3 regions of the Rossellomorea sp. H136 genome follow, and region 1 is predicted to be linked to each of the others. Evidence: a T-box and tRNA genes for the amino acid it is inferred to sense, from the RefSeq annotation. Region 1 holds a T-box; the other regions hold tRNA genes.

Region 1 (9,359 bases):
GTTTACGATTTTCAAAAAGTCCTATTCGAAGTAGGAATGTCCATCTTTTGCTCATTGTATTTAGCCTCCCAGCAGGTTGCTGAGAACTGGGAAATCTTGATAAATTAAGTGTATCATAGATTAAGAGAGATGAGATTATTCCAATAAAAAAGCTCAGGATTAAAATTCCCTAAGCTTTTGGTGATGATTATTGTTTGGGTGTGAGAGGTAGACGAATTTTCACGACAGTACCCCTATTTAACTCACTTTCGTACTCGATCATTCCACCCATTTCACGAATGATTTTATTCGTCACCATGCTTCCGAGACCGGTGCCCTTTGTTTTCGTAGTGTAAAAAGGTAAACCGATCTTTTTCAACTCATCCCCAGTCATTCCTTTTCCCGTGTCTGAAATATTGATTACCACACTGTCCCTGGAAAAGTCTTCTTTTAAAAAGAGGGTGATTTCCCCATGTTCCTCAATGGATTCAATTCCGTTCTTTATGACGTTCATAATTGCTTGCTTCATATGATGCTCATCACCCTTAATATAATGGGTTTCATTTTGGTTAAATAGTATCGATGTATTCGAATAGGAGGCAAATGGTCTTAGTAAGTCGACACAGTCCTGAAGCACTCTTTCAAGGTTGAGTGTAGAAAGCTGAAATTCACTTGGTCTTGCTACGCTAAGGTAGTCTGTGATGATTTTATTCGTACGATCTAATTCATTCAGAATAAGAGGGGAGTACCTTTTAAACTGTTCATCATCAGAGTCCTCGCTTAGATGCTGTATGAATCCTCTTACAGTTGCAAGGGGATTGCGAATCTCATGGGCAATAGAAGCCGCCATCTGTCCCACCATATTCAATTTGTCGAGATACACCATTTCTTCGATCTGCCTGTTCGTGTGAATCAAATGTTCAATAATGAATACCAGAGCCACAAAAGTAAAATAGAAAACAGTGAAATAAATAAAATAAAACGGCAAATGGAGAATAGGAATATAGCTGTTGATAATCGTGATGTAAAACAATGAATGAAACAGGAAGATAATTGTACTGCCCAGTAATTTATATTGTGTCTTTAATAACATCTTACGAAAGAGAATACCAATTACAAACGCCAGGACGGAGACAGCAATTCCAACCATGACATATGGACCGCCTATTAAATAGCGGAAGATGATCACGCACCCTAAAACGATTGATCCTGATAATAATCCGGCGTATATCGTTGCTATTAAAATGGCGATCATGCGTAAGTCAAAATGAGTTTTTCCAAGGGTTTCAATCGGATAAAGCATACATAATAAAGCCCCAAAGGATGCAATCAGACCATAAGTGATTTTATGTTTAAAATGTGGAACTTGTTTTTCTTTAAATGGAAATAATACGTTAGCATTATACGTAAATGAAAACAAAATTGTAATATTGACCAACAAAGTTTTGATTAATGTAATCAAAGAAAAGCCTCCAAAACCTTATTTACCTGGAAACAGAAAACAGTTCCAGCCTATCCAAAATGTGAATATACAAGTATTAAAAATACTTCATTTTCCCCTTTGAGTCAAATTTAATTGGCTGAGGGACGGACCTTGAAATAATAAATAGAAAATGGCTGGATAACTTGATTAACATGATTAAAACAAGGTATTCGTGATGCCAATGAAAGTTAGATGAAGCTCATATAGAGGTCCGTCCCTCACTATAAGCAGGTATTTTGAAGCTGATAATAGAATATATAAGTTATACAAGCTGGTTTTAGTGCACTTTAGGGTATGTTTGTTACATAGATCATTTTGATTCCAGTGAGATGAGTTCAGTAGTTGTCGCGGGATGTTTATCTTTGGAGGAGGGATGAAGATGATTGAAGGGCAGGTAATAAATCAATTGCAGCAAGTGAAAATAAAGCATAAGAAGATTCCTCTTAAAGAGGTAGTAAAAAGAGCTGTCCTCATTACCATCGGGGCGATGATCATGGCGGTTGGCCTTGAAATATTTCTAGTCCCGAACCAGGTCATTGATGGAGGAATCGTTGGTGTCTCGATTATGCTCTCCCATATTACAGGCGTTAAGCTTGGTCTTTTCATCTTTATCCTTAATATCCCCTTTTTCTTCATCGGATATAAACAAATAGGAAAAACCTTCGCATTCTCTACACTATACGGAATTATTATACTATCGATTTCAACCACATTTCTTCACCCGGTAGCTGCCTTCACCCAAGACATTCTGCTGGCTTCTTTATTCGGCGGGATCGTTCTTGGAATAGGAGTGGGGATGGTCATTCGTTACGGCGGATCTCTTGATGGAACGGAAATCCTTGCTATTTTATCAAGTAAAAAGCTTCCCTTCTCTGTCGGTGAAATCATCATGTTCGTCAATCTGTTCATTTTGGCTTCCGCGGGATTTGTATTCAGCTGGGACAGAGCCATGTATTCACTTCTGGCTTATTACGTAGCTTTTAAAATGATAGATATTACCATTAAAGGACTGGATGAATCCAAATCGGTTTGGATTATTAGTGAAAATTACAAGGAGATCGGTGATGCCCTCTTACACCGACTGGGTAGAGGAGTGACCTATTTAAAGGGAGAAGGCGCATTTTCAGGAGATGATAAGAAAGTGATATTCTGCGTCATCACTCGTCTGGAGGAAGCGAAACTGAAAGACATCGTTGCAGAACATGATCCGTCCGCCTTTCTAGCCATCGCTGATATAGCAGAGGTAAAAGGTGGGAGGTTTAAGAAGAAAGATATTCATTAGACGTAAGAGAAAAGCGCGATAGAGGGAAGCCCTTTATTGTGCTTTTTGTTGATTTGAACCAGGAAATTGATCGATTAGGCTTTTTTAGTGAAAATTCGGATTTATTGGAAGTGCTCTGTTCAGAAGCGTATATTTCCTTATTGTCGTCCCCTGCCGGTTATAGTATGATAATCTAGATTATCACGAAAGGGGGGAAGAGAGTGAAGAAAATTATGTTGCTTGTGCTATTTTGCACTTTTGGATTTTTCCAGCAGATTAACGACATTCAGGCTCATAGGGGGGAAGAAGTCATTCAAGATCAAGCTCAGATTGCCTATCTTGACGATGATTCTTTCTCTTTAACTCCTTTTCTTGTGACGAAGAAAATAGAAGATAAAAGCAGAATTCCTTTTAAAAGAATACTGCCTCTACTTCCTCCCACTCTTTCCAGTGACGGATCATGTTCCCATTATCGTGGGGATTCAACCGGGTTTGGGGTCATCGTGAAATACCACTCCAACTATCTTTCATGACTGTCATATTCACAGTCTGATTAAACGATAGAGGAGAAATGATAAATGGACGTCATCATGTTAATAAAAGCATTCATATTGGGTATGGTCGAAGGGTTAACGGAGTTTGCTCCTGTATCTTCCACTGGCCATATGATTGTAGTAGACGATTTATGGATCCAATCGAAAGAAGTATTGGGTAAATATCCGGCAAATACGTTCAAAGTTGTGATCCAACTAGGCTCAATTTTAGCAGTTGTCATTGTATTTAGAGAGAGATTTAAAGATTTACTCGGATTGAATCAACGGACCGCGAGTAAATCATCCAATTTAAAATTAACCCACATACTGGCTGGATTAATTCCTGCAGTGATTCTAGGCTTGTTATTTGAGGATTATATCGATGAGCATCTTTTTTCGCTTAATACAGTTCTGGCTGGTTTAACGATCGGTGCTTTCCTCATGATTGCAGCAGATTTGTTTCGTCCCAAAAGCGCTACAGTGGAAAACGTGGATCAGATAACACATAAAAAAGCGCTGGTGATCGGTCTTATTCAATGCTTATCATTATGGCCAGGTTTTTCGCGGTCAGGATCCACCATTTCTGGAGGAGTGTTACTTGGATTAAGCTACCGGGCAGCATCAGATTTCACATTCATTATGGCGGTACCCATCATGCTGGGGGCAAGTTCGATTTCTCTTATGAAGAACTGGATGTATTTTACCCCTGAGTTTTTACCGTTTCTTTTGGTTGGGTTCTTAAGTGCATTTCTATTTGCTTATCTGTCGATACGCTTTTTCCTAAAGGTGATTAATAAAATCAAGCTAATTCCTTTTGCGATCTACCGACTTGTTCTAGTCGCGATTATTTTTCTTGTTTTTATCTAATCACTATTGACAGTTAGAAAATACTACCATATAATTTCAATAACAAATTTCTTCTATTTTGAATATACTATACGAAAGCAAAGATGAGGACATGATTCATTCCGTTTTTTCTTGATCAGAGAGCAGGGTCACCGGCTGAGAGCCCTGAAGAGAAAAGAATGATTTACCACCTCGGAGCTATTATGGTGAAATGTCAGTATCCATAATCGGGAAAACCGTTATCTTACTTAAGCGAAGAGTAATATTTTACACTTCTGAATTAGGGTGGAACCACGACCGCACTCGTCCCTTGGTTAGGGATGGGTGCGGTTTTTTTTATTAATTGAATAATAAAGTGTTGAAGAGGACACGAATCATTTGCTGTTTTTCTTACCAGAGAACAGGGTCACCATGGCTGAGAGCCCTGAAGAAAAGGAAATGATTTACCACCTCGGAGCTATTATGGTGAAATGTCAGTATCCATAATCGGGAAAACCGTTATCAACTTTGAGCGGAGAGCTATGTTTAGCACTTCGGAATTAGGGTGGTACCACGACCGCATTCGTCCCTTGTTAGGGATGAATGCGGTTTTTTATATAAAAAAATGATTAGGAGGAAACAAAATGTCAATTCAATCTGAAGTAGAAAAAAGAAATCACAGGAAACTAGGTCAGGAGCTGGAGTTATTTGTATCGATGGAGGAGGCACCCGGGATGCCCTTTTATTTACCGAAAGGGATGCTATTACGGAATGAGTTAGAAGACTTTTGGAAGAGGGAACATCGGAAAGCTGGATATCAGGAGATTAGGACTCCCATTATGATGAAGCAGGAGCTATGGGAAAAGTCAGGCCACTGGAATCATTACCATGAGAATATGTATTTCTCAGAAGTAGATGATCAGAAATATGCAATCAAGCCAATGAGTTGTCCAGGGGCAGTATTGATCTATAAAAACAAGAGAAGAAGTTATCGGGAATTACCCCTTCGTTACGGTGAACTGGGTTTAGTTCATCGACATGAGCTATCGGGTTCATTAAGTGGATTATTGAGAGTCCGTTCCTTCACTCAGGATGATGCTCATCTATTTGTAAGGGAAGATCAGATTCAGTCGGAGCTTCATAAAGTATTGGATCTTATTGATCTTTTCTATAGCAAATTTGGGTTTGACTATAAGGTTGAGCTTTCTACTCGTCCGGAAGATTTTATGGGCTCCGTTGCATTATGGGATAAAGCTGAAGGAGATTTGGAAGGTGTGTTGAAAGAGAGAGGAGTCAACTATCATGTTAATAAAGGAGACGGTGCGTTCTACGGACCAAAAATAGATTTTCATATATTAGACGTTATTGGTCGAAGCTGGCAATGTGGCACGGTTCAACTTGATTTCCAAATGCCTGAAAAATTCGAGTGTGAATATATTGATGAAGACAATGAAGCAGTCAGACCGATTATGATTCATCGAGCGATTTACGGTTCGATCGAACGTTTTATGGCAATCATCATTGAACATTTCGGAGGGGATTTTCCACTTTGGTTAGCTCCCCACCAGGTCAAAATCCTTCCTATCTCCGACGCACATTTCCAATATGCTCAAGGAGTGAAGTCAAAGTTAGAAAGAGAAGGCTTTAGGGTGGAAGTCGATGATCGTGTAGAAAAAGTCGGTCTGAAAATCAGGGAAGCAGAAATGCAAAAAGTTCCTTATATGATGGTAATAGGAGACAAGGAAATCAAGGGTGAAGTCATTTCATTACGTAAGAGAAGGGGAGGAAATGTTGGTATGTTAAGAATAAAAGAAGTTATATTGAAATTACAAGAAGAAGTAAACGGCTTAAATAGTAAGGCAAACTAAATTAAAAAGTCCACTTGACCATTTCCTGTATTTTCTATACAATTAGAGAAGGAAAATTCTGAATAGTGCGAGAGGGGGAGAAGGAATGTTTATTAATCATCAATTATATTTCGGCATTTCTTCTCCTATATAAAGAGCTAAAAGGGTATTTATAACCTTTTTAGTTCTTTTTTTATGTCCGGGGGAGGAATATAAATGAGATACAAGCGTGTGTTAATTAAATTAAGTGGTGGAGCGCTGGCGGATAAGGAAGGGAATAATTTTGGTACTGAAGAGCTTGATCACATTGCGGGCGAAATAATTTCGATCGTCAATATGGGGATTGAAGTTTCCTTAGTTGTGGGTGGCGGCAATATTTTTCGAGGAAGCTTGGCAGATACATGGGGAATAGAGCGGGTAGAAGCTGATAGTATTGGGACTCTCGGAACCATCATCAACAGTTTGATGCTTAGAGGAGTGTTGAAAAGTAAGACCGACAAAGAAGTTCGAGTGATGACTTCTATCCCTGTTTCAACGGTTGCCGAACCATATATTCGCCTTCGAGCCGTTCACCATCTTGCCAAAGGATACATTGTGATTTTCGGTGGAGGAAACGGTCAACCCTTCGTAACGACGGATTACCCCAGCGTTCAGCGAGCCATCGAAACAGATAGTGATGCCATCCTGGTAGCAAAGCAGGGGGTCGATGGTGTTTTCACGAGTGACCCTAAACGGGATAAAAAGGCGAAGATGTACCACAATTTAAATTATGATGACGTTGTAACGAATAATATTAAAGTCATGGATCAATCAGCTCTGCTGTTAGCAAGGGACTATAATATCCCTGTACACATATTTAACTTCGACCAGGTAGGAATCATGGAGAAAATATGCTCCGGTCAGAAGCAGGGAACGCTGATTAATCATGAAGAGACGAGACTTTGATCATGGCCATTTCATTTACAAAAACAAAGATGGGGGGAGCAAAAGATGGATTTTTCTTTTCAAATCATAACTCAGGAGCAAGCTGAGCATATTGCCTATAACTGGAAATATGATAGGGAATATGCATTTTATGATCTTACAGCGGATGAAGAGGATTTGGCGGAATTTTTAGATGGAGACCAACGCGGAAACTCAACCTATGCTGTGCTTCACCAAGGGGAAATGATTGGTTTTTTCACATATACTGAATTAAATGAGTCGACTATTGATATCGGTTTAGGCATGCATCCGAATCTTACAGGAAAGGGAAAAGGAGAGGAGTTCACCTGGGCTGGTGTAGATTTCTCAATCGCAAGGTATGCTCCGGAAACCTTGACTTTGTCAGTAGCTGCCTTCAACAATCGTGCGATCAAGGTGTATAAGAAAGTGGGCTTCGTTCCCATAGGAACATTCATTCAAGAAACAAATGGAAGTCGCTATGAATTTATGAAAATGAGTTATTCCCTTAATAAGCAAAGAATAGGGAGAGCATAATGGATATCAAGATTCATAACAGATTTGATCCGGATAAGCTAGATGAGATATGTGCAGTGTACCAGTCTGCTGGGTGGTTGAAGCATTCAAATGATGTAATCACCAAGGTGTTTCAAAGAAGTGATATCGTAACTTTCGCTATAAGTGAGGGTAGGATTATTGGAGTTGGAAGAGCTCTAACGGATGGAGTGTTCAATACCGCAATATATGATGTGGTCGTTCATCTAGAGTATCAACAAATTGGAATCGGCAGTCTCATCATGAGTGATCTTTTAGAGCAGTTAAAAGATGTTTCATGCGTTCAATTAATCTCCACAACCGGTAAAGAAGAGTTTTATAGAAAACATGGAATGAAGAAACTGAAAACGGGTATGGCTAGATATTTGAACTCAAGTTTGACGGATGAGTATTTGGAATAAGGTCTTATGGACAAAAGAGACAGCCGCTTGGGACTGTCTCTTTTGTTTACACCATTTCCTTATACAGTTTTTCATACTGATTGGCCACATCAAAGTCCAAATCCGTCAGGCCATTTTCACTCCAGGAAGTCAACTCTACAATAACCAATTTGTATTGAACCTTAATAAAAGGATGGTGATTCATTTCCTCGGCTGCCTCTGCCAGTTTGTTGACAAACCGTATTCCCTCAAGGTAATCCTTGAATCGATAGCGCCGTTCAATCCATTTCTCTTCTTTTAAGCGCCATTTCTCAAGAGTTTCAAGATTTTGTGAAATGGCAACATCATTTAACTTCTTCATACCGTAACTCCTTTCCTGCCAAAAATGACATCAAGGCCATTTTGAATGAGACGTGCAAACCGATCCTGCTTCCTTAAAACGAATAAGTCTTTCAGAAGATCTTCCTTTAACTGAGATTCTGGCTCGTGAATCTGTAGAAGTTCAATAATTTCAAGTCTAAGCAGCCACTCTTCAGGGAAATCCTCTTTCAGCCTGCCTACTATACTATGAATAAGATCTCTGGAAAAGGCTACTTCTCTCAGTTCTCTGACCTCACTGAAGAGGCTGTCCAATGGTGTAAGATCACGAGATACGCCATCCTCTTCTTCAATAAGTGGGGTATCCCCGAAGAAAGCATCATAATCTGCCGCATGTGGCCGTGCTGAAACGATTTCACTGCCTACTGCCAAATCGTATGTTCCCCATGAAGGGTGGAATAAAACAAGGTCACCCAGAGTCACCATACATTCATCAATTGATATGAGGACAAGATGCTGGTGGTGAAAGACGAGATTCGTCACATGTCCAGAGACTTCAATCCCACCATCAAATGTGATTTGCATCATTTTATTCATCTCAATGCCAAGCTTCCTTAAATCCGCTTCGGACTGGTTCTCAAGAATGGTACCGTCCTGAAGGATACCTATAGGAGCACCGAAGCCATCAGTATGATGATCTGTCCCGTGATGTTCCAGTTGCTCGTTTTGGATGGAAAGGGAAGTAGGTCCTACGGTTTTGACGTAGATAGCTTCACCTTGCTCATTTTTTATGACTTCTTTGAAGGTGCCAGTGACTTGTAAACCCGAATTGTATTCGATATGAGCAAGCTGATTCGAACGAATCGCTTTATCAATAGCTTCTGTTCCTCCTTTACGGAAAGCCATGGTCTCTCCGAATTTCACTACTTCTTCAATGAGTTGTTCGAAACTTTCACAAACAAATAATTGAGTTTGCATGGAGGTAACATCATAGCTGGTATGGATGGCGTCTTCGATTGAGAACGGCCTTTTGATCACTTCACTTGATAAACAGTGCTTGCTTTCTCCAACTGATGAAAGCAGTCCTGCACCGAAGATCTTCGGTTGATGAAAATCACCGATTAAACCGAATTCCACCGTCCACCAAAAGATTCGTGAAATTTGTTCTGCTTCTGAAAGACCGGAAACGGCCTCTTGCTTTTCAATTAACACCTGCTTTGCTTCTTCAATTTCTTT
Region 2 (9,359 bases), 790 kb from region 1:
CCTTTTCCTCTTTAAATTTCCGGAATGAAAACGAGCCGTCTTCATTCCAATAACCCTGGCCCCTATAGAATGGTGCTTGATAGTGAATCTCATACTCTTTCAACCAATTATTCCGTAATAACTCGAATTGATTTTCCCACATCTGGAGCTGCTCAAGTGACAGTGCATGCTCCGTTTCCATCTGTGAAAATATCCTCTCTAACTGGGACTGAACCTGATCGCCGCTTCCTGAACGGATTGCCCATTTTAATTCATTGGAGTGATCCAATAGGTGCAGCAGGGGGCTCGGTTTCATATCTTTATGGGTGACGATTTTCTTTTGATCAAGCAGGGAATGCTTAAGATACACATGTAAAGCAGATTCATACGCTTCGTTTATTTTCTTAGACTGCTGCCCAAGGGCAATGATCGTAAAGAGTTTGCTATATTGATAGATCAGTGAGTAGATTTCCTCTAACAGATACGTCACATTCTTATCATTCCAGAAGAGAATCACAAGCTCTTCTTCTTTGTTCCCATTCCGGAAGCAAACTCCATCATTTTGCTTTCGCAGCAATTCATTGCAAATATTGCTAAGGGTGAAAAAGGCCAGGTCCCGGTCTCCTTGAAAGAGTTTCTCCACGATCGGTTTGATGGGGATGAGGGCAACGGTCTTTTCACGCTTTGTAATGGCAATCCCAAACTCCTGTTCAACCTTTTCTACCATCTCTGTGGTAATGCTCTCCTTCGCACAGAGACTTGAGAATAACCGATCCCAATAGAGAGGCTTTACCTCATTCATCACTCGATTTTCCTCGACTTGGGATTTTCTTGATTGAGCCTGTTCATTCCACTCTTTTACCGCTTTATCCAGTGTTTCATTTAACACATCCGGTTCAATCGGCTTCAGAATATAATCAAAGCTTTTGTAAAAGATCGCGTTTCTCATATACTCGAAATCATCATACCCGCTTACAACAATGGTTTTGCTTTTTAGGTCAGACGCATGAAGCCATTTTAATAGGGTGATGCCATCCCGCTTCGGCATCCTCATATCAGTGAAAATGATTTCCGGACGGTGCTCTGTGATCAATTCGATGGCTTGATCTCCATCTTCCGCCTCCAGAATAGTGTGAATTCCATGCTTGTCCCATTCTGCTAATAAAAGTAACCCCTCACGCACATGCTTTTCGTCGTCAATGATGATTGCTTTCATTTGCTTCACCTTCCATTCTTATCGGCAGCCTCATGGTGACCATAAAGCCTCCCTCATCATGATTTTCAAGCTGTAAAGTGGCCTGGTGGTCATAGTAGAGTTTTAAGCGAGCATAAACATTCTTCAGTCCGATATTGGTCTCATCCCCCGTTTTATTCCAAGCATCTGCTTTAAAGTGGTCCCCGATTTCCCTAAGTCTGCTTTCCGTTACGCCAACACCATTATCACGGACAATCATCACCAATTCTTCCTCATCCTGAAAGCAGGATAACCATATACGCCCTACCCCGTCCCGAATATCGAATCCATGTTTGAAGTAGTTTTCAATGAGGGGCTGAAGGATCATCTTCGGTACTGGGGTCCCCATTACCTTATCTTCTACATCTACACTGTAATCCAGATTCTCACCGAAACGTTCTTTTTGTAAAAGAAGATAGGCGTTCGTGTAATTGATTTCCTTGCTTAATGGAACCACATCCTCCTCCATATTCATCCCGTACCTCATTATTTTGGAAAGGTGGGTGATCAGGGAGTAGATTTGCGGAACCTTGTTCTTCAAAGCAATCGTTCCAATGGATTGCAAGGCATTATAGAGAAAATGCGGATTGATTTGAGATTGGAGAACCTTTAATTGATTCGTCTTGTTCTCAAGCTCAAGCTTGTATTCACGGTTGATCAAATGATTGATCCGCTCGATCATCTGCTGAAACCTGAAGCCGAGGATCCCAATTTCATCGGAACCGAACGATTCAGACTGTACCTTCATATTCCCTTTTTCAACCTGCTGGATATTTTGAAGCAGAATCCTTATCGGTGATGTAATTTTAAAAGATACAAAGAGAGTTGCCAGGACCACGAGGGATAATCCAAGTACTCCGAATAAAATATTAATCTTTGCCACACTAAATGCGCTTTCATAAAGATTTACGTAAGGGACCCTTTTCACTAACAACCAACCTCCAGCCGAAGCAGGTAGCTGGTCGTACATCATCACCCCGTTGAAAGAGTCCTCTTTCCACTCGAGTGTCCCTGATACATCTTTTGATTCCGTTATCCTCTTAATCCACTTCTGGTTGTTGCCATCGTCCGACACATCCCGGTCCGAGCTATAAATCATTTCCCCTTCGGAAGAAAGAAGGTAGAATTCTTCTGACTTACCGTTATACAGGTTTCTACTCAAATCAATGATCTTGTCAGGCGAAACCTCCAATGAAATATACGCAAGTACCTCATCGCCGGGAACGTTTCGGAATGCCCGGTGAATCGTGACAATATCCTTCGACCGGTTGATATTCTTTTCTTCCTGACTATGGGTTGGTTCAATATACATGTTATAAGGGCTGCGCTCTGCATTTCTGAAGGACTCCCATTGTGAATCCCTTACCTTATTGGAAAAAACAACTGTAGAGCGCTTTGTTGCAGAGATGACGCGGTCACCATCTGCGAAGGAAATACGTACCCCGTTAATTGTATCACCCGTGTAGAGAATCGTTTGCACAACATTCTTTACAATGCCGATCGTCAAGTAATTATTCTCTTGACTGGGTGATCTCATGAAGTTGATAAAATCAGGATTATTATAGAGTGATAGAGTTAACCCGTTGAGCTCATTAATATAGCTCTCCAGATTCACCTTTCCCTGATAAAGAAGATTGCTGCTCTCCTCCACCACCTGCTCCTCTATGGAATCCTTCGTATACAAATATGTAATAATAATCGAACTTCCAAACGGCACAATCGTCGTAATCATCAACAACACAATCAACTTATTCCGAATGCTGGTCTTTAACATGAGGGACGGACCTCCCAGGTCTCACTTATACACTAGTATAAAGTGTTTTTCCCCGCTCTTGGAAGTGTTTTTTCGAAATATTCCTATTAAACTTATAAAATAGAAAGCATGCCCTAAGTAGACATGCTTTCTATTAATCGATTTACTTCAAGTTATCCCATGTTTGCTGGAATCGCTCAAGTACAGTATCATAATCAATTTTACCTGCGGCATATTCCTGGATCGTTGCGGCGAATTCCTTATTCGCTCCATCCGGCCATTTGAACCAAGTCCAAGGAATCGTCTTCTCTTCTTTAGAGTAGTCAAGGATAGACTGACCTAAGTCCCCAAGACCATTTGGCTCGATGTTATCGAATGCCGGGATGAATGCAAATTCTTCCGTGATATAACGCTTACCAGTTTCAGATGAAACCATCCACTCCAAGAATGTTTTCGCTTCTTCAAGATGCTGGGAGTTCTTGTTTAATACCCAGTTATTCGGTACACCTACAGGAAGGCGATCAGCACTATCATCATTGCTGATAGAAATCGGAAGGAAGCCCATGTTGATTTCAGGATTGATCTCTGTGATCATGTTCTCAGTCCAGTTCCCTTGTTGCAGCATCGCCGTTTCACCAGAGGCAAATAGCGTTACTTGTGTATTGTAATCCGTCGTTAACGGATTATCATTTGCATACTTAAGCTCAGCATCTAAAACTTCTTTAAATTGCTTGAACTTTTCGTTTCCTACAATTTTCTCAGAACCATCATAAAGTCCGGCGATGAACGCATCCGGATCTTCCTGTTGAGCAAACGGAATGTTAAGTAAATGTTGACCAATTACCCACCACTCGCCGTAACCCGCTGAGAAAGGTGTGATTTTCTTCGCTTCCAGCTTCTTCGCAGCGTCTTTTAACTCATCAATCGTTGCAGGCGGCTCCGTTATCCCCGCTTCTTCAAATAAATCTTTATTATATACAAAGCCGTAGCCTTCAAGGTTAACCGGCATACCATAAAGCTTGCCGTCTTCATCTGTCATCGGAACTTTCCCGATCGGAAGAACATGTTCAACCCATGGCTCACCAGAAAGATCCGCTAACTTCTCTTTCCAAAGCTCTAATTCTTTAAAACCACCGTTGTTGAAAATGTCCGGTTCTTCACCAGAAGCAAATTTCGCTTTCAAAGCTGCACCGTAATCGGCACCTCCACCAACTGTTTCAAGCTTAATCTTAATGTTTGGATGCTCAGCTTCGAACTCATTAATCATTTCTTGAAGCTGATCGGCAATTTCAACCTTGAACTGGAAGAAATTAAGGGTTACTACATCATCACCTGATCCAGACTCTCCACCTGATTTGCTTGTAGTGTCTTTAGAAGAACATCCGGCAATAATTCCAAATACTAAAACCAAAGACATACAAAGTAAAAGTATACGTTTCATAAATGGATTGACCTCCCTGATATAAATTATTTTATATAAATTTCTGTATCAATGATAGACCATCTCTACAGAAACTTTATATCTACTTAATTGACCCTGAAGCAATTCCCTTGATGATATGCTTCTGTAAAAATAAGAAGAAAATGATGATCGGTGTAATGCCTAGCACCAATGCTGCAAGACCCATATCCCATTGCTTCGTATACTGAGCGAAGAACGAGCTTGCTGCGAGTGGAATCGTACGCAGTTCCGCATCCTGTAATACAAGAAGGGGAAGCAGATAGTCATTCCAAATCCATAAGGTGTTCAGAATGATCACGGTCACTGTTATTGGCTTAAGTAATGGGAATACAATTCTCCAGAACACACCAAACTGACTGCAGCCATCAATCATCGCGGATTCTTCAATCTCAATCGGAACGGTTTTTACAAATCCATGATATAAGAACAGAGAAAGTGGGACCCCAAATCCGAAGTACATGATGATCAAACCTGGAATACTATTCGTAAGCCCAAGAGTTCCTCCAACTTTCATAAGAGGAATCATCACCGTCTGGAACGGAATGACCATGGCTGACACAAAGATGACAAATAAGATTTTGCTGAACTTCCCTGGCGTTCGTACCATTTTCCACGCAGCCATGGAGCTGATAATCACTAATCCAATGTTGCTGAAAACAGTGATGACCAAGGAGTTCCAGAATGCACGGGGGAAGTTGATGATCTCCCACACTTTCGCATAGTTAGAGAAAACAAATTCCTTTGGCCACGCCGCCGCATCGATCAAAATCGCTGCAAATGGCTTCACTGAGTTGATGAGTACGAAGTAGAAAGGAATAAGAAAAATGAGCCCTATGACAATACCGATAATCTCTAATACAAACGTTCTTTTCGTATAGCGATTGCCCATTACGCCTGAACCTCCTTCTTCTTCGTCACCATCACCTGAATAGTCGTAAACACTGCCACTACCACAAAGAACAGTATCGATTTCGCTGTTCCCAGGCCGTAACGGTTGTTTTGGAACGCCTCTTGGTAAATATTGATCGCAACAGATTGTGTAGAATTGAAAGGTCCCCCACCTGTTAACGAGATGTTCAAATCGAATATCTTAAAGGCCATTGAAATCGTCAAGAAGAAACAAATCGTGAATGCCGGTAGAATCAACGGAATGATAATCTTCGTCAACAACGTCCAGTTTGATGCTCCATCTATCCTCGCTGCTTCCAAAAGTGAATTATCCACCCCTTGCAATGCCGCAACATAGATGACCATCATATAACCACTGATCTGCCACGCAAACACGATGACAATTCCCCAGAATGCCGTCGTCTCATCACCAAGCCAAGGCATTTTAAAGAATCCTATATCCGTCATATTCCCGAGTGATGCAAACCCTTTAACAAAAATGAACTGCCAGATGAACCCGAGTAGCAATCCACCGATCACGTTCGGAATAAAAAACACTGTCCGTAAAATATTACGGGTTTTCAATGCCGCATTTAACAGTAACGCAAATCCAAAACCTATTAAGTTACTAATAAACACAGCCGCAAACATAAACTTCGTCGTAAACATAAAGGAATTAAAGAACGTCTTATCATCCGTAAAGATCTTAATATAATTCTCAAACCCAACCCACTCAACAACCGAGCTGACACCATTCCATGAAGTAAACGAATAATACACACCCATCAAGAACGGAAGAATCTGAATCACTAAGAAAAATAAAAGTGCCGGTCCAACAAAGGCAGCATACGTCAGCAAGCTCTTATACTTAAACTTCTTCTTCGACACTGCTTTCATTTGCACGTCTGGGCTTACTGGTCCAGTCTGAATCTTTGGTTCCACCCGTATCACCACCCCTAATTATGTAATCGCTTTCTTACATTATAATGGCAGCGCTTTCTTAAAAAGGGGAACTCAATTGACAAAGAAGGTGCAAAATTTTGACTAGATGGTTTTGGATTGGTTGTGGTGTGGGTAAATGAAGTGGATGGGGTTCGTGTGTCGTGATCGATTGTGGTGTGGTGATCTTGGTGCGGGAACCCTTGGGACGATTCGATAAGTGGGTGGGATTAGAGTGGTGAGAACTGGTTGGAATGAATGATGGAATGATGGGATTTGAAAATAAAATCGTGTATTTGAAAATAAATGTGGTGAATTTAAAATAAAATCGGAATGGTGATAATAAATGTAGTAAAGTCGATAATATATCTACCAAACTCGATAATAAATTATCAAAAGCCTATAATCTAGCACTTCCATCATTAGAAATTTGCTTCTTTTGTCAAATTAACCATTTTCACTTTAAAATAGTCATGTTTTGACTCAATTCCTGTACAAAATGCTACTACTTATATCTATAATATTTATAAACTTTCAAACCACACCTTACTAATCTAAAATAAAGCTGTTACTCACTGCTCCACACCAAAACCTATTCTTTTTTAATATTCTTCCCCATATACCTCCAAATTTTCAGTTTCAAACAATAAAAAAAGACTTCCTCTAATGAGAAAGTCTATCGTATGTAAGTTGGAGCGGGTGAAGGGAATCGAACCCTCATCATCAGCTTGGAAGGCTGAGGTTTTACCACTAAACTACACCCGCGAATGGTACCGGTGGCCGGGATCGAACCGGCACTCCAGAGGAACACGATTTTGAGTCGTGCGCGTCTGCCAATTCCGCCACACCGGCATTACATTTGGAGGCGGCAACCGGATTTGAACCGGTGATCAGGGTTTTGCAGACCCATGCCTTACCACTTGGCTATGCCGCCTTAATATTGGAGCGGAAGACGGGATTCGAACCCGCGACCCCCACCTTGGCAAGGTGGTGTTCTACCACTGAACTACTTCCGCACTACTGGGCTAGCTGGATTCGAACCAACGCATGTCGCAGTCAAAGTGCGATGCCTTACCGCTTGGCTATAGCCCACTGATAGTATATGTCACGGAAATGAAAATGTGACTTTTATGGGGCGACTGATGGGAATCGAACCCACGAATGCCTGAACCACAATCAGGTGCGTTAACCACTTCGCCACAATCGCCATGATTTAATTGGCAGGGGTAGTAGGAATCGAACCCACACCAAAGGTTTTGGAGACCTTCGTTCTACCTTTAAACTATACCCCTATGAAATATAATTGATTTCCAGTGATTCCTCATGCTATTCGCTTTGATGCATAATGCTTCGCTGCAAAGTTTAAGGAAGATTATTTTATTTCGATGAGGTTCCGCAAAAAATCTTGGTGGAGGGGGGCAGATTCGAACTGCCGAACCCGAAGGAGCGGATTTACAGTCCGCCGCGTTTAGCCACTTCGCTACCCCTCCACATATTAAATCACTCGGGTGGTGCCGGCAAGAGGACTTGAACCCCCAACCTACTGATTACAAGTCAGTTGCTCTACCAGTTGAGCTACACCGGCATCAAGAATAGTGATAAATGGTGGCTCAGGACGGAATCGAACCGCCGACACATGGATTTTCAGTCCATTGCTCTACCAACTGAGCTACTGAGCCACTATGTAAAATAAAAATGGCGGTCCGGACGGGACTCGAACCCGCGACCTCCTGCGTGACAGGCAGGCATTCTAACCAACTGAACTACCGGACCAAAGTTTTTTGACGACAGTCAAAATAACTATCCATGCGTGACTCACCAAGGATAATGCTATCCTAAGTCAAAAATGGTATTGCGGGGACAGGATTTGAACCTGCGACCTTCGGGTTATGAGCCCGACGAGCTACCGAACTGCTCCACCCCGCGACGATATAACTTGTTAAGTTAAACTTATAATTTAAGGAAGATTATTTCACTCCGCTTAAGCTTCGTAAAAAAACATGGTGGAGGATGACGGGATCGAACCGCCGACCCTCTGCTTGTAAGGCAGATGCTCTCCCAGCTGAGCTAATCCTCCAATATATTAATTGTATTGTTTTCACTTTCGAATAAAAAGTGTTGGTGACCCATACGGGATTCGAACCCGTGTTACCGCCGTGAAAGGGCGGTGTCTTAACCGCTTGACCAATGGGCCTTAATAAGAAGAAAAGTTATGGCGGAGAGCAAGGGATTTGAACCCTTGAGACAGCATTAACCGCCTACACGATTTCCAATCGTGCTCCTTCGGCCACTCGGACAGCTCTCCATATGATGGCTCCGCAGGCAAGATTCGAACTTGCGACCGATCGGTTAACAGCCGATAGCTCTACCACTGAGCTACTGCGGAACGATATGCCTGGCGACGTCCTACTCTCACAGGGGGAGATCCCCCAACTACCATCGGCGCTGAAGAGCTTAACTTCCGTGTTCGGCATGGGAACGGGTGTGACCTCTTCGCCATTGTCACCAGACTGTTTTCTTGTCTCTTTTTTAAGGACAAGTACTATTATATCGCGTAGATATATTTTTTCAAGGCTTTTTTTATAATTTCGTATAAAATTTATTCCCTGAAAACTAGATAAAGAATTGATGTCAAGAAAGCCGAATACCGACCCATTGTTGTTCATTTCATAAATGACTCTTTGTGGTTAAGTCCTCGATCGATTAGTATCAGTCAACTCCACATGTCGCCATGCTTCCATCTCTGACCTATCTACCTAGTCATCTTCTAGGGATCTTACTCACATACGTGATGGGAAATCTCATCTCGAGGGGGGCTTCATGCTTAGATGCTTTCAGCACTTATCCCTTCCGCACATAGCTACCCAGCGATGCCTTTGGCAAGACAACTGGTACACCAGCGGTGCGTCCATCCCGGTCCTCTCGTACTAAGGACAGCTCCTCTCAAATTTCCTGCGCCCACGACGGATAGGGACCGAACTGTCTCACGACGTTCTGAACCCAGCTCGCGTACCGCTTTAATGGGCGAACAGCCCAACCCTTGGGACCGACTACAGCCCCAGGATGCGATGAGCCGACATCGAGGTGCCAAACCTCCCCGTCGA
Region 3 (3,824 bases), 2.3 Mb from region 1:
TGTTTAGACTGTCAGATTAAAAAGAAGTTGCAGGAAAAAATAAAGTATCATGAAATGAAGTTGAATAATATTCATTAGAATTCGTATGAAGACGCTAAGGAATGCTTGTAAACTGCGTTATGATTGGAAGAAGCATAGACAACAAAATTAAAAGGATGTGGGACAAAGTACAATATCTCTTTATCCCACTATTTGAATAATGAAAGATCAACGGTATCAGCCATTCTCTTATAACCCGCATCATTGGGGTGGAGGTGATCTCCCGAGTCATATTTTTGCAGGTAGCGTTCAGGTTCATCTGGATCCCGCATAGCTTTGTCAAAGTCGATGACCCCATCAAACTCCCCGCTTGTTCTTATCCAGTCATTCACTTCCTGACGTGTATTTTCCCCTTTAGATGTGAACATTCCTGATCCTTTAAAAGGAGTCAATGTACCACCATAAATGGTCAAGCCCTGTTCTTGGGTAGAAACAATGATCTGCTTCATCCTCTCGATGATTTTGTCAGCATCATATTCAGGATGATGTCTTATATCATTCAACCCCTGGTGAAGGATCACTGCTTTTACACCTGATTGATTGAAAACATCCCTTTCGAGCCTTGCAAAGGCATTTTCACCCTTATCAGGCAGACTGTTGATCAGTTGATTGGCAGAGATCCCCGCATTCATGATAGTCAAATCTGAATTTTCCTGATTTAATCGTCTTGCCAGGTAATCGGGCCAACGTCGATTTGTATTTACTGTTGAACTATTTCCATTTGCGAGAGAACTCCCTATTACAACAATGCCTTTCTTAGATGAATCAGTTAATACGTCTACTCCATCCAACCAAAACCATGATTCTTCCAGTTCGTTAAAAGCCGAAGAATCGGACATCGAAACATCATTTCCCCTTGAAATATAGGTCGTTTGCATAGATACTGGATGCCAAGTGACAGGTCCGGATTTTTCTTTGACATATAGACTTACTGCAAGAGCTTTATCACCAGAGACTTCTAATGTAATGGAATCACTGAATTTTCTCTCACCTGGAGGGATGGTCACAGTTGATTTGCCTTCAAATGTCACCTGTTGATCTGTATCTGGGACAATTTCAGAGCCTTTTTGAGAAATGGCCACATGTACCTCTTCAATGGCTAGGGGTTTTTCAGAAAAGACATTTGATAGGCGGAGTCGTATCTTATTACCATCAACATGAGGAAGGAGGATCATTCGAATCGTTTGATCTTCAAATCCTTTATGGGAAATTCCATCGTCTAAAGGTGTTTGCATACTTGCGGTCCATGCACCTACCCAGTTTTCTTGATTTATTTTGTATTTATTAAAATTATCCCAACTTCCATTCCAGGAAATTCTCAACATTAGAATGAAAATCACAATTAAGGTGATTAAAAGACCGAGTCTCCATTTCATCAAATTCCTAACCTTCCATTTACTAGTTTTTTCTATAGTTTATATGAACTTACAGGAACTATTGTAGGATATTGCAAAATCTTTTTTATACCCAGAAAGAAATTTTACAAACCTTAACATGGTTTTAAATATATGTTTACACTTATTTGCTATTCTAAACATGCAGGGAACAAAAGATTGATAATGTGGAGGGGTTTCTATGTTACGCAATTTTAAAAGAGAATGGCATAAGTTTTGGTTTTTCAGTTTTAATTATAAATTGGAAATGACAAGTGATATAAGCCAATTCAACAAAATTCGTGAAAAATCTAAATATCATGGAGATAAACTTATGCAGCTCTTGTAGCTGCTTTTTTTATTCACCAATTAACAGAAGCTTTTAGTGTGTCAGCAATTATGGAATCTCTCTTCGATCATTCCATACTATGACGGAGATATTCGAGCCGTGACCAAAGCTACCATTGCAACAGGGTATAAGATTCAAATTCAAATAGTATCATAGAAATCTTTCAAATGAAGCCAGGATTTCTACTTGAAAGATGAGTGTAGTTACGCTTCCTATTGTTATTAATTTTGGCAATGTAAATACCTTTAACGCTTATCTCACATTCAAGACTGGCGAGGGGACAGTAGTTTGGACTGTAGCAATTTTTAATGATTTATTATTTTCCTATTGATATAAGGTTTGAAGATGTGGTATATTCTTCTTCGGCTTGCAAAACGGTTTTGATAAGCAACCGGAAAAATAATTCTTTTTTTATGATTAGGAAGTTGACTTCTGCGAAATAGGATGATATAGTAATAAATGTCCTTAAGCGGGACATTTCAAAAAAACGGCCCATTGGTCAAGCGGTTAAGACACCGCCCTTTCACGGCGGTAACACGGGTTCGAATCCCGTATGGGTCACCAATATGGAGGATTAGCTCAGCTGGGAGAGCATCTGCCTTACAAGCAGAGGGTCGGCGGTTCGATCCCGTCATCCTCCACCAAAGATTTTTGCGTCAGCAAAATATCTATCCTTAAAATACCTATATGAAAACTATTTTTCATTAATTAGTCTTCATATAAAAGTAAACCAATCATATATGCCGGTGTAGCTCAACTGGTAGAGCAACTGACTTGTAATCAGTAGGTTGGGGGTTCAAGTCCTCTTGCCGGCACCATTTTGGTTTTGGGAATCATCTTTTTATATGAGCCATTAGCTCAGTTGGTAGAGCATCTGACTTTTAATCAGAGGGTCGAAGGTTCGAATCCTTCATGGCTCACCAAAGATTTTCGTGAATGCGAAATATCTAATGTTTTTTATCATGCGGGTGTGGCGGAATTGGCAGACGCACCAGACTTAGGATCTGGCGCCGCAAGGCGTGGGGGTTCAAGTCCCTTCACCCGCACCATTTATTTCGCGGAAGTAGTTCAGTGGTAGAACACCACCTTGCCAAGGTGGGGGTCGCGGGTTCGAATCCCGTCTTCCGCTCCAGACTTGCCGGGGTGGCGGAACTGGCAGACGCACAGGACTTAAAATCCTGCGGTAGGTGACTACCGTACCGGTTCGATTCCGGTCCTCGGCACCATTGTTTCTTATAAAAAATCATTTAGCGCCCGTAGCTCAATTGGATAGAGCGTTTGACTACGGATCAAAAGGTTAGGGGTTCGACTCCTCTCGGGCGCGCCATATAGATCGGGAAGTAGCTCAGCTTGGTAGAGCACTTGGTTTGGGACCAAGGGGTCGCAGGTTCGAATCCTGTCTTCCCGACCACTTCTTTTGGGGCCTTAGCTCAGCTGGGAGAGCGCCTGCTTTGCACGCAGGAGGTCAGCGGTTCGATCCCGCTAGGCTCCACCAAGTTTTTTACGAAAGTAAATAAACTTTATTGAATCTTGCTTAATCAAGATTCAGATTGATCGAAAAGGTTTCGTGGCGGTGTAGCTCAGCTGGCTAGAGCGTACGGTTCATACCCGTGAGGTCGGGGGTTCGATCCCCTCCGCCGCTATTACTAAATACATGACGCACGATTATAAGGACCCTTAGCTCAGTTGGTTAGAGCAGACGGCTCATAACCGTCCGGTCGTAGGTTCGAGTCCTACAGGGTCCATTATACACGGAGGAATACCCAAGTCCGGCTGAAGGGATCGGTCTTGAAAACCGACAGGGGTGTAACAGCCCGCGGGGGTTCGAATCCCCCTTCCTCCTCCATTTTTACCTTTACTATATTTATATCGTCGCGGGGTGGAGCAGTTCGGTAGCTCGTCGGGCTCATAACCCGAAGGTCGCAGGTTCAAATCCTGTCCCCGCAATACCATTTTTGACTTAGGGTAGCATTTCCCTTCATAAGTCACGCATGGATAGTTATTTTGACTGTCGTCAAAAAACTTTGGTCCGGTAGTTCAGTTGGTTAGAATGCCTGCCTGTC

What was found. A T-box is a leader RNA that pairs with one kind of tRNA and senses whether it is charged. The one in region 1 lies ahead of thrS (threonine--tRNA ligase), so its partner is inferred to be a tRNA-Thr.
Region 2: it has a tRNA-Thr gene. The T-box ahead of thrS (threonine--tRNA ligase) is inferred to sense a tRNA for this amino acid. The anticodon was not compared.
Region 3: it has a tRNA-Thr gene. The T-box ahead of thrS (threonine--tRNA ligase) is inferred to sense a tRNA for this amino acid. The anticodon was not compared.

The regions. Positions count from the first base shown of each region.
Region 1 is NZ_CM166371.1:2,249,570-2,258,928, forward strand. Features, by position in the region: gene ACYH0O_RS11270 (ATP-binding protein) at 188-1,441, opposite strand; gene ACYH0O_RS11275 (YitT family protein) at 1,842-2,744, shown strand; gene ACYH0O_RS11280 (hypothetical protein) at 2,945-3,256, shown strand; gene ACYH0O_RS11285 (undecaprenyl-diphosphate phosphatase) at 3,302-4,123, shown strand; T-box leader at 4,195-4,416, shown strand; T-box leader at 4,452-4,675, shown strand; gene thrS (threonine--tRNA ligase) at 4,726-5,949, shown strand; gene pyrH (UMP kinase) at 6,145-6,873, shown strand; gene ACYH0O_RS11300 (GNAT family N-acetyltransferase) at 6,919-7,407, shown strand; gene ACYH0O_RS11305 (GNAT family N-acetyltransferase) at 7,407-7,826, shown strand; gene ACYH0O_RS11310 (4a-hydroxytetrahydrobiopterin dehydratase) at 7,873-8,166, opposite strand; gene ACYH0O_RS11315 (aromatic amino acid hydroxylase) at 8,163-9,359, opposite strand, start outside.
Region 2 is NZ_CM166371.1:1,463,658-1,473,016, reverse strand. Features, by position in the region: gene ACYH0O_RS07435 (response regulator transcription factor) at 1-1,195, opposite strand, end outside; gene ACYH0O_RS07430 (sensor histidine kinase) at 1,176-2,987, opposite strand; gene ACYH0O_RS07425 (ABC transporter substrate-binding protein) at 3,130-4,407, opposite strand; gene ACYH0O_RS07420 (carbohydrate ABC transporter permease) at 4,490-5,317, opposite strand; gene ACYH0O_RS07415 (carbohydrate ABC transporter permease) at 5,317-6,258, opposite strand; tRNA gene ACYH0O_RS07410 (tRNA-Gly) at 6,947-7,020, opposite strand; tRNA gene ACYH0O_RS07405 (tRNA-Leu) at 7,024-7,107, opposite strand; tRNA gene ACYH0O_RS07400 (tRNA-Cys) at 7,116-7,189, opposite strand; tRNA gene ACYH0O_RS07395 (tRNA-Gly) at 7,197-7,271, opposite strand; tRNA gene ACYH0O_RS07390 (tRNA-Gln) at 7,276-7,347, opposite strand; tRNA gene ACYH0O_RS07385 (tRNA-His) at 7,387-7,462, opposite strand; tRNA gene ACYH0O_RS07380 (tRNA-Trp) at 7,474-7,547, opposite strand; tRNA gene ACYH0O_RS07375 (tRNA-Tyr) at 7,662-7,745, opposite strand; tRNA gene ACYH0O_RS07370 (tRNA-Thr) at 7,765-7,840, opposite strand; tRNA gene ACYH0O_RS07365 (tRNA-Phe) at 7,859-7,934, opposite strand; tRNA gene ACYH0O_RS07360 (tRNA-Asp) at 7,952-8,028, opposite strand; tRNA gene ACYH0O_RS07355 (tRNA-Met) at 8,108-8,181, opposite strand; tRNA gene ACYH0O_RS07350 (tRNA-Val) at 8,257-8,332, opposite strand; tRNA gene ACYH0O_RS07345 (tRNA-Glu) at 8,375-8,449, opposite strand; tRNA gene ACYH0O_RS07340 (tRNA-Ser) at 8,469-8,560, opposite strand; tRNA gene ACYH0O_RS07335 (tRNA-Asn) at 8,567-8,641, opposite strand; rRNA gene rrf (5S ribosomal RNA) at 8,649-8,765, opposite strand; rRNA gene ACYH0O_RS07325 (23S ribosomal RNA) at 8,939-9,359, opposite strand, start outside.
Region 3 is NZ_CM166371.1:4,507,746-4,511,569, reverse strand. Features, by position in the region: gene ACYH0O_RS22765 (SGNH/GDSL hydrolase family protein) at 189-1,415, opposite strand; tRNA gene ACYH0O_RS22760 (tRNA-Glu) at 2,251-2,325, shown strand; tRNA gene ACYH0O_RS22755 (tRNA-Val) at 2,330-2,405, shown strand; tRNA gene ACYH0O_RS22750 (tRNA-Thr) at 2,504-2,579, shown strand; tRNA gene ACYH0O_RS22745 (tRNA-Lys) at 2,609-2,684, shown strand; tRNA gene ACYH0O_RS22740 (tRNA-Leu) at 2,726-2,810, shown strand; tRNA gene ACYH0O_RS22735 (tRNA-Gly) at 2,819-2,893, shown strand; tRNA gene ACYH0O_RS22730 (tRNA-Leu) at 2,899-2,987, shown strand; tRNA gene ACYH0O_RS22725 (tRNA-Arg) at 3,012-3,088, shown strand; tRNA gene ACYH0O_RS22720 (tRNA-Pro) at 3,096-3,172, shown strand; tRNA gene ACYH0O_RS22715 (tRNA-Ala) at 3,181-3,256, shown strand; tRNA gene ACYH0O_RS22710 (tRNA-Met) at 3,331-3,404, shown strand; tRNA gene ACYH0O_RS22705 (tRNA-Ile) at 3,433-3,506, shown strand; tRNA gene ACYH0O_RS22700 (tRNA-Ser) at 3,515-3,607, shown strand; tRNA gene ACYH0O_RS22695 (tRNA-Met) at 3,635-3,708, shown strand; tRNA gene ACYH0O_RS22690 (tRNA-Asp) at 3,788-3,824, shown strand, end outside.